2 regions of the Streptomyces sp. KMM 9044 genome follow, and region 1 is predicted to be linked to the other one. Evidence: riboswitches for the same ligand, from Rfam matches in the RefSeq annotation. Region 1 holds a riboswitch; the other holds the start of a gene.
The links. Region 1 has a riboswitch for S-adenosylmethionine ahead of HUV60_RS25130 (aminotransferase class V-fold PLP-dependent enzyme). Riboswitches for the same ligand answer to the same signal wherever they lie in the genome.
Positions count from the first base shown of each region.

Region 2: linked by a shared signal. The riboswitch ahead of thrC (threonine synthase) and the one ahead of HUV60_RS25130 (aminotransferase class V-fold PLP-dependent enzyme) in region 1 are both predicted to bind S-adenosylmethionine.

Region 1 is NZ_CP113910.1:5,573,084-5,576,483, forward strand. It holds gene qcrB (cytochrome bc1 complex cytochrome b subunit) at 1-135, shown strand, start outside; gene trpD (anthranilate phosphoribosyltransferase) at 327-1,391, shown strand; SAM riboswitch class IV at 1,498-1,614, shown strand; gene HUV60_RS25130 (aminotransferase class V-fold PLP-dependent enzyme) at 1,893-3,305, shown strand; gene HUV60_RS25135 (Lrp/AsnC family transcriptional regulator) at 3,385-3,400, opposite strand, start outside.
Region 2 is NZ_CP113910.1:4,117,298-4,120,697, reverse strand. It holds gene HUV60_RS18635 (ubiquitin-like small modifier protein 1) at 62-337, opposite strand; gene thrC (threonine synthase) at 334-1,656, opposite strand; SAM riboswitch class I at 1,675-1,880, opposite strand; gene HUV60_RS18625 (glucosyl-3-phosphoglycerate synthase) at 2,060-3,004, shown strand; gene HUV60_RS18620 (alpha,alpha-trehalose-phosphate synthase (UDP-forming)) at 3,152-3,400, shown strand, end outside.

The DNA.
Region 1 (3,400 bases):
GTCGAGCGCAAGGTGAAGCCGCTGGAGAAGCTGCGCGCCAAGCTCAACAAGGGCTACTACGGCGAGGAGTCCCAGATTCCGAAGCCGACCGTCGAGGAGTACAAGGAGATCACGAGCGGCCACGGCCACCACTGACCGCCGCACCGCCTCAACCGCCTTCCCAGGCAGCCAAGTCGCCACACGACGGCGAAGGGCCCCCGTCCGAGGACCGGACGGGGGCCCTTCGCCGTGCCCCGGGGTCGATAGGGTGGTGACGAAACCCCCAGCCATCCGTCTGTCGAAGACCCATCTGTCTGTCGAAGACGTCGAGGACCCAGGAGCGGCCGATGAGCGCTGTGACCCCCGCAGGAGGCAACACCGCGGCGGGCCGCTCCTGGCCCGCCCTGCTGAACGGCCTGCTCGACGGCCGAGACCTGTCCGCCGACGACACCGCCTGGGCGATGGACCTGATCATGCGGGGTGAGGCCACCGACGCGCAGATCGCCGGGTTCGCCGTGTCCCTGCGGGCCAAGGGCGAGACCGTCGAGGAGATCACCGGCTGCGTCCGGGCGATGTACGACCACGCCATCGGCATCGAGGTGCCCGGCGAGACCGTCGACATCGTCGGCACCGGCGGTGACGGCGCCAAGACGGTGAACATCTCCACGATGTCCTCCATCGTCATCGCCGGCACCGGGGCGAAGGTCGTCAAGCACGGCAACCGGGCCGCCTCCTCCTCGTCCGGCGCCTCCGACGTCCTCGAGAAGCTCGGCGTCAACCTGGAACTGACCCCGCAGCGGGTCGCCGAGGTCGCCGAGGAGGCCGGGATCACCTTCTGCTTCGCGGTGAAGTTCCACCCGGCGCTGCGCCACGCGGCGGCCGCGCGAGGGCAGCTGGGCATTCGGACGGTGTTCAACTTCCTCGGCCCGCTGGCCAACCCGGCCCGGGTCCGGGCCCAGGCCGTCGGGGTCGCCGACCCGAGGATGGCTCCGATCATGGCCGGCGTGTTCGCCGGACGCGGCCACTCCTCGCTGGTGTTCCGCGGCGACGACGGTCTCGACGAGCTGACCACCACCGGCCCCTCGACCGTGTGGGTGGTCCGGGACGGCAAGGTGACCGAGGAGCGCTTCGACCCGCGCGACGCCGGCATCGAGCCCGTGCCGCTGGAGGCCCTGCGCGGCGCCGACGCCTCGTACAACGCGGAGGTCGCCCGGCGGGTGCTGGACGGCGAGCGCGGCCCGGTGCGGGACGCGGTGCTGCTGAACTCGGCGGCGGCGCTGGTGGCGCTCGAGCCGGGCACGGGGACGCTGGCGGAGCAGATCCGGGCCGGGATGGCCAGGGCCGCCGAGTCGATCGACTCGGGCACCGCCCGGAGGGTTCTGGAGCGCTGGGTGCTGGTCAGCAACGCGTGAGCCGCGTACGAGCGGTACGGCAGGTGTGAGGGCGCGGTCCGGTCCGTCCAGGATCCGGACCGCGCCTTGCGCGTGGTGCGGGCCCGTGTGGCAGGATGCGGGACCAGGTCATGAGCGACAGCCATCAGGCCCCGGCCGGCTGTCCGGCAACCCTCCGTCCGTGGCGGGGTGCCCCGGGTGAGGACCAGGCCGTGAGCAGCAGGGCTCGCGGCAAGCGCGGACCCCTCGCACTCGATCGAGTGAGACACCAGGGGTCCTGGTCGTTCGAGGGAGCCTTCCGTTGAGCAAGCGAATGCGTTAGGGCGCTTCTGACGGGCCTTTCCAGGCCACAGAGCCCCGCCTCCGCAGATTCCTCTCCCCCATCTCCCACGCTCGAGCCGTGTGCGCTCGCGTGGTGATTCCGCCTGCTGTCACGGGAGTCCGGCCATGTCTCTTTCCACCCTTTCCGCCCTTTCCGTGGTTCCCGCGGTTCCCGTGGTTCCCGCGGTTCCCGTGGTTCCCGTGGTTCCCGCGGTTCCCGTGGTTCCCGCGGTTCCCGCGGTTCCCGCGGTTCCCGCCGCCGATGCCGTCGCCCCGTCCGGCTGTGCCCCGCTGCCCGTGCTCGGCCGGGACGTCACCGTTCCGCTCGTCACCGGCGGGGAGGTCACCTACGCCGCGCTCGACTACGCCGCCAGCGCCCCGGCGCTCCAGCGGGTGTGGGACGACGTGGCCGCGTACGTGCCGTACTACGGCAGCGTCCACCGCGGCGCCGGTTACCTCTCCCAGCTCTCCACCGAGTTGTTCGAGAACGCCCGCAGGACCGTCGCCGGGTTCCTCGACTGCCGCGAGCGGGACCAGGTGGTCTTCACCCGGTCCACCACCGACTCGCTCAACCTGCTCGCCGCCGCGCTCCCGGACGACTGCCAGGTCTTCGTCTTCGAGACCGAGCACCACGCCGCCCTGCTGCCCTGGCGCGGCGCCCGCGTCACCTTCCTCGACGCCCCGGGCAGCCCGGAGCAGGCCGTGCGGGCCCTGGAGCAGGCCCTCGCCGCCCGTGACCCCCACGGCCCCGCCCTGGTCTGCGTCACCGGCGCCTCCAATGTCACCGGCGAGCTGTGGCCCGTACGGGAGCTGGCCGCCGCCGCCCACGCGCACGGCGCCCGGATCGTCCTGGACGCCGCCCAGCTCGCCCCGCACCGCGCGGTGAGCCTGCGCGAGCTGGACGTCGACTGGGTCGCCTTCTCCGGGCACAAGCTGTACGCCCCGTTCGGCACCGGCGTCCTGGCCGGCCGCGTCGACTGGCTGCGCCGGGCCGAGCCCTACCTCGCGGGCGGCGGCGCCAGCCGCAGGGTCGCCCGGCGCGCGGACGGGGGAGTGGACGTCCAGTGGCACGAGGGCGCCGCCCGCCACGAGGCCGGCTCGCCCAACGTCATCGGCGCCCACGCCGTCGCCTCGGCCTGCAAGGCGCTCGGCGCGGCCGGGTTCGGCGCGCTGGCCGCCCACGAGGAGCGGCTGATCCGCACCGTACGGGACGGGCTCGCGGACGTGCCCGAGGTGCGGTTCCTGTCCCTGTTCGGGGACGGCGCGCCGCGCGTCGGCGTGCTCTCCTTCGTCGTCGACGGCTGGAACAGCTCCCACCTCGCCGCGGCCCTCTCCGCCGAGTACGGCATCGGCGTACGGGACGGACTCTTCTGCGCCCACCCGCTGCTGCGCGCCCTGCGCGGCGGCGGGCCACAGGACCGGGGCGAGTGCGGCGCCCCCGGGACGGCGCCCGGGGAGACGTCCCTCGACGCGATCCGCGTCAGCTTCGGCGCGGGCACACCGGACGAACACGTGCAGCGCTTCGTCCGCGCCGCCCGCGAGCTCGTGCGCGACGGCGCCCGCCGGAGCTACCGCACGGTCGACGGCCGCTGCGTGCCGGACACCTCCGCCTGAGCCCGGTCACCCGCCCCGGTACGCGCGTCCCCGGCCCCCTCCGCTGTACCGGGCACCCGGGCGTCTCGGGCCGGCCCGCTCAGCTGTCCAGGCCG
Region 2 (3,400 bases), 1.5 Mb from region 1:
GAGGGGGCAGTCCGATAAACGCACGGTAAGGGAAGTTACCGATGGTAATGATCGGCTGGCGTCAGCCGCCGGCGACGGCCGGGATGATCGACACACCCGCACCGTCCGGCGTCGCGGTCTGCAGGCCCTGCTCGAAGCGGACGTCGTCGTCGTTGACGTAGACGTTGACGAAGCGGCGCAGCTTGCCCTGGTCGTCGAGGACGCGGGCGGCGATCCCGGTGTGGTTCTTCTCCAGGTCCGCGATGACGTCGCCGAGGGTGGCGCCCTGGGCGTCGACCTCGGCCTTGCCGCCGGTGTAGGTGCGCAGGATGGTGGGGATGCGAACGGTCACGCTCATGAGCTGAGGCCAGCCTCTCGGAAGGAGTCCAGGTTCGGGCGGATGGTCGCGGTCAGACCGGTGTCGGCCACCGCGTCCAGCGTCTTGAGGCCGTCGCCGGTGTTGAGGACGACAGTGGTCAGGGACGGGTCCAGGTCGCCGTTCTCGATCAGCTTCTTCGTGACGCCGACGGTCACGCCGCCCGCGGTCTCCGCGAAGACGCCCTCGGTCCGGGCGAGCAGCCTGATGGCCTCCACGACCTGCTCGTCCGTCACGTCCTCCACGGCGCCGCCGGTGCGGCGCGCGATGTCCAGGACGTACGGGCCGTCGGCGGGGTTGCCGATGGCGAGCGACTTGGCGATGGTCTTCGGCTTCTGCGGCCGGACGACGTCGTGGCCCGCCTTGTACGCGGTCGACACCGGCGAGCAGCCCTCGGCCTGGGCGCCGAAGATCTTGTACGGCCTGTCCTCGACGAGGCCGAGCCCGATCAGCTCGCGCAGCCCCTTGTCTATCTTCGTGAGCTGCGAGCCGGAGGCGATCGGGACGACGATCTGGTCGGGCAGCCGCCAGCCGAGCTGCTCGCAGATCTCGTACGCGAGGGTCTTGGAGCCCTCGGCGTAGTAGGGCCGCAGGTTGACGTTGACGAAGCCCCAGCCCTCGCCGGCCGGGTCGCCGATCAGCTCGGAGCAGAAGCGGTTCACGTCGTCGTAGTTGCCCTCGATGCCGACGAGCTCACCGCCGTAGACGGCGGCCATGACGACCTTGCCCTGCTCCAGGTCGTGCGGGATGAACACGCAGGAGCGCAGTCCGGCACGGGCGGCGGCGGCGCCGACGGCGCCGGCGAGGTTGCCCGTGGAGGAGCAGGAGAGGGTGGTGAAGCCGAAGGCGCGGGCGGCCTCCAGGGCCTGGGCGACGACCCGGTCCTTGAAGGAGTGCGTCGGGTTGCCGGAGTCGTCCTTGACGTACAGGCCACCGGTGACGCCGAGCTCGCGGGCGAGGTTGTCGGCCCGGACGAGCCTGGTCCAGCCCGGGTTGATGTTCGGCTTGGTCGCCACGTCGGCGGGGACGGGCAGCAGGGGCGCGTAGCGCCAGATGGTCGCGGGACCCGCCTCGATGCGCCGGCGCAGTTCCTCGGTGTCGTAGGCCGAGAAGTCGTAGGCGATCTCCAGCGGGCCGAAACACTCCTCGCAGGCGAAGACGGGGCCGAGCGGTACGCGGTGGCCGCACTCGCGGCAGGACAGCGCGGCGGCGGGACCGAGATCGACGGAGGGTGCGGCCGAACCGGAGCGCCCGGCGGATCCGGCGGGTTCGGTGGTGCTTGTGACGGTCTGCACAGCCATGTGAGGCGAGGCCCTTTCTCCTCATCTTCCTCACGACGCATCTCGCCGTGAGACGGATTTGGCACCTTCCCTAGCCGGGAGCCTCGCGAGAACGATCGGCGACACGTGCGCGATCCACTGCGCGGCACGCTGCTGGACCGTCGATCGGCGGTGATCTACGAGAACCGGCTGGAGGGTTGCCGGGGCTTCATCGGGCCGTTTCCCTCTGCCCCTCTGGATGAGCTGTATGCGGTTGTGTGTCGTGCGGTGGCGCGCCGCGGACGAAGGGGGCACGACCCCGGCATGCAAAGGTCATCCGCGTTGTTCAAGACTGTAACCGAAGGCCAGGACGGTGGAGAGTACGCGTCCGAACCGCGAGATGGATCACCGGTGTATGGATCACAGAGATGAGGAGCCGCTGACCGTGCTGGAAGAAGTCGAGCGCTGGCTGGCCCAGCGCTCCTGGTCCGTGACCGACCGACCGGTGCAACGCCTCCTGGCCGCGAAACGCGCCACGGGACAGACGGTGAGCGTGGTGCTGCCCGCGCTCAACGAGGAGGCGACGGTCGGGGAGATCGTCACGACGATCCGGGACGACCTGATGCTGCGGGTCCCGCTGGTCGACGAGATCGTGGTCGTGGACTCCGGCTCGACCGACCGCACGGCCCGGGCGGCCGCGGTGGCGGGCGCGACCGTGGTGCACCGGGACACGATCCTGCCCCGCATACCCGCCGTGCCCGGCAAGGGCGAGGTGCTGTGGCGCTCCCTGCTGGTCACCCGGGGGGACGTCGTCTGCTTCGTCGACGCGGACCTCAGGGAGTTCTCCGCCGACTTCGTCACCGGCATCGTCGGCCCCCTGCTCACGGAACCGGACGTGCAACTGGTGAAGGCCATGTACGACCGGCCCCTGGGCGACGCCGCCGGCCAGGGCGGCCGGGTCACCGAACTGATGGCGCGCCCGCTGCTCAACCTGCACTGGCCGCGGCTGGCCGGCTTCGTGCAGCCGCTGAGCGGCGAGTACGCGGCCCGCCGCTCGCTCCTGGAGCGGCTGCCCTTCCCCGTCGGCTACGGCGTCGAGCTGGGCATGCTGGTCGATTCCCTGCACCTGGTGGGCCTGGACGCCCTCGCGCAGGTCGACGTCGGCGTGCGCAGACACCGTCACCAGGACGGCCGGGCCCTCGGCCGCATGGCCGCCGCGATCTACCGCACCGCCCATCTCCGGCTGGCCCGCAGCCACCTCCTGCACCCCGCTCTCACCCAGTTCGAACGCACCGGCACCGGCTTCGAGCCCCGCACCCACCCGGTGGACACCCAGGAGCGCCCCCCGATGACGGAAATAGCCGAGTACCGGTCCCGCCGGGTGGCCTGACCACGACGGACCGCGGCCTCTGCCGCAGCTCTTGACCTGGTTTTCCGGGGGCGTCCGGTCGTATACGGCCGATCCGCTGGTCCGTGTACGGCTGATCCGTACGTTTGAGCGTTTCAAAGGCGGGCTAGGTTGAGGTTTATGGCTCCCATGCAGGCTGGTCAGGACACTCGGAACGCTCGGGTGCTGGTCGCGTCGAACCGCGGCCCCGTTTCGTACACGGCGGGCGAGGACGGCTCGCTGCACGCGAGGCGGGGCGGCGGCGGGCTGGTGTCCGGGCTGTCGGCCATCGGGTCCGACGCGGACGCGCTGTGGGTGTGCTCGGCGCTCTCCGACGGCGACCGCGAGGCCGTGCGGCGCGGGGTCGGCGAGGACGGCGTACGGATGCTGGACATCCCC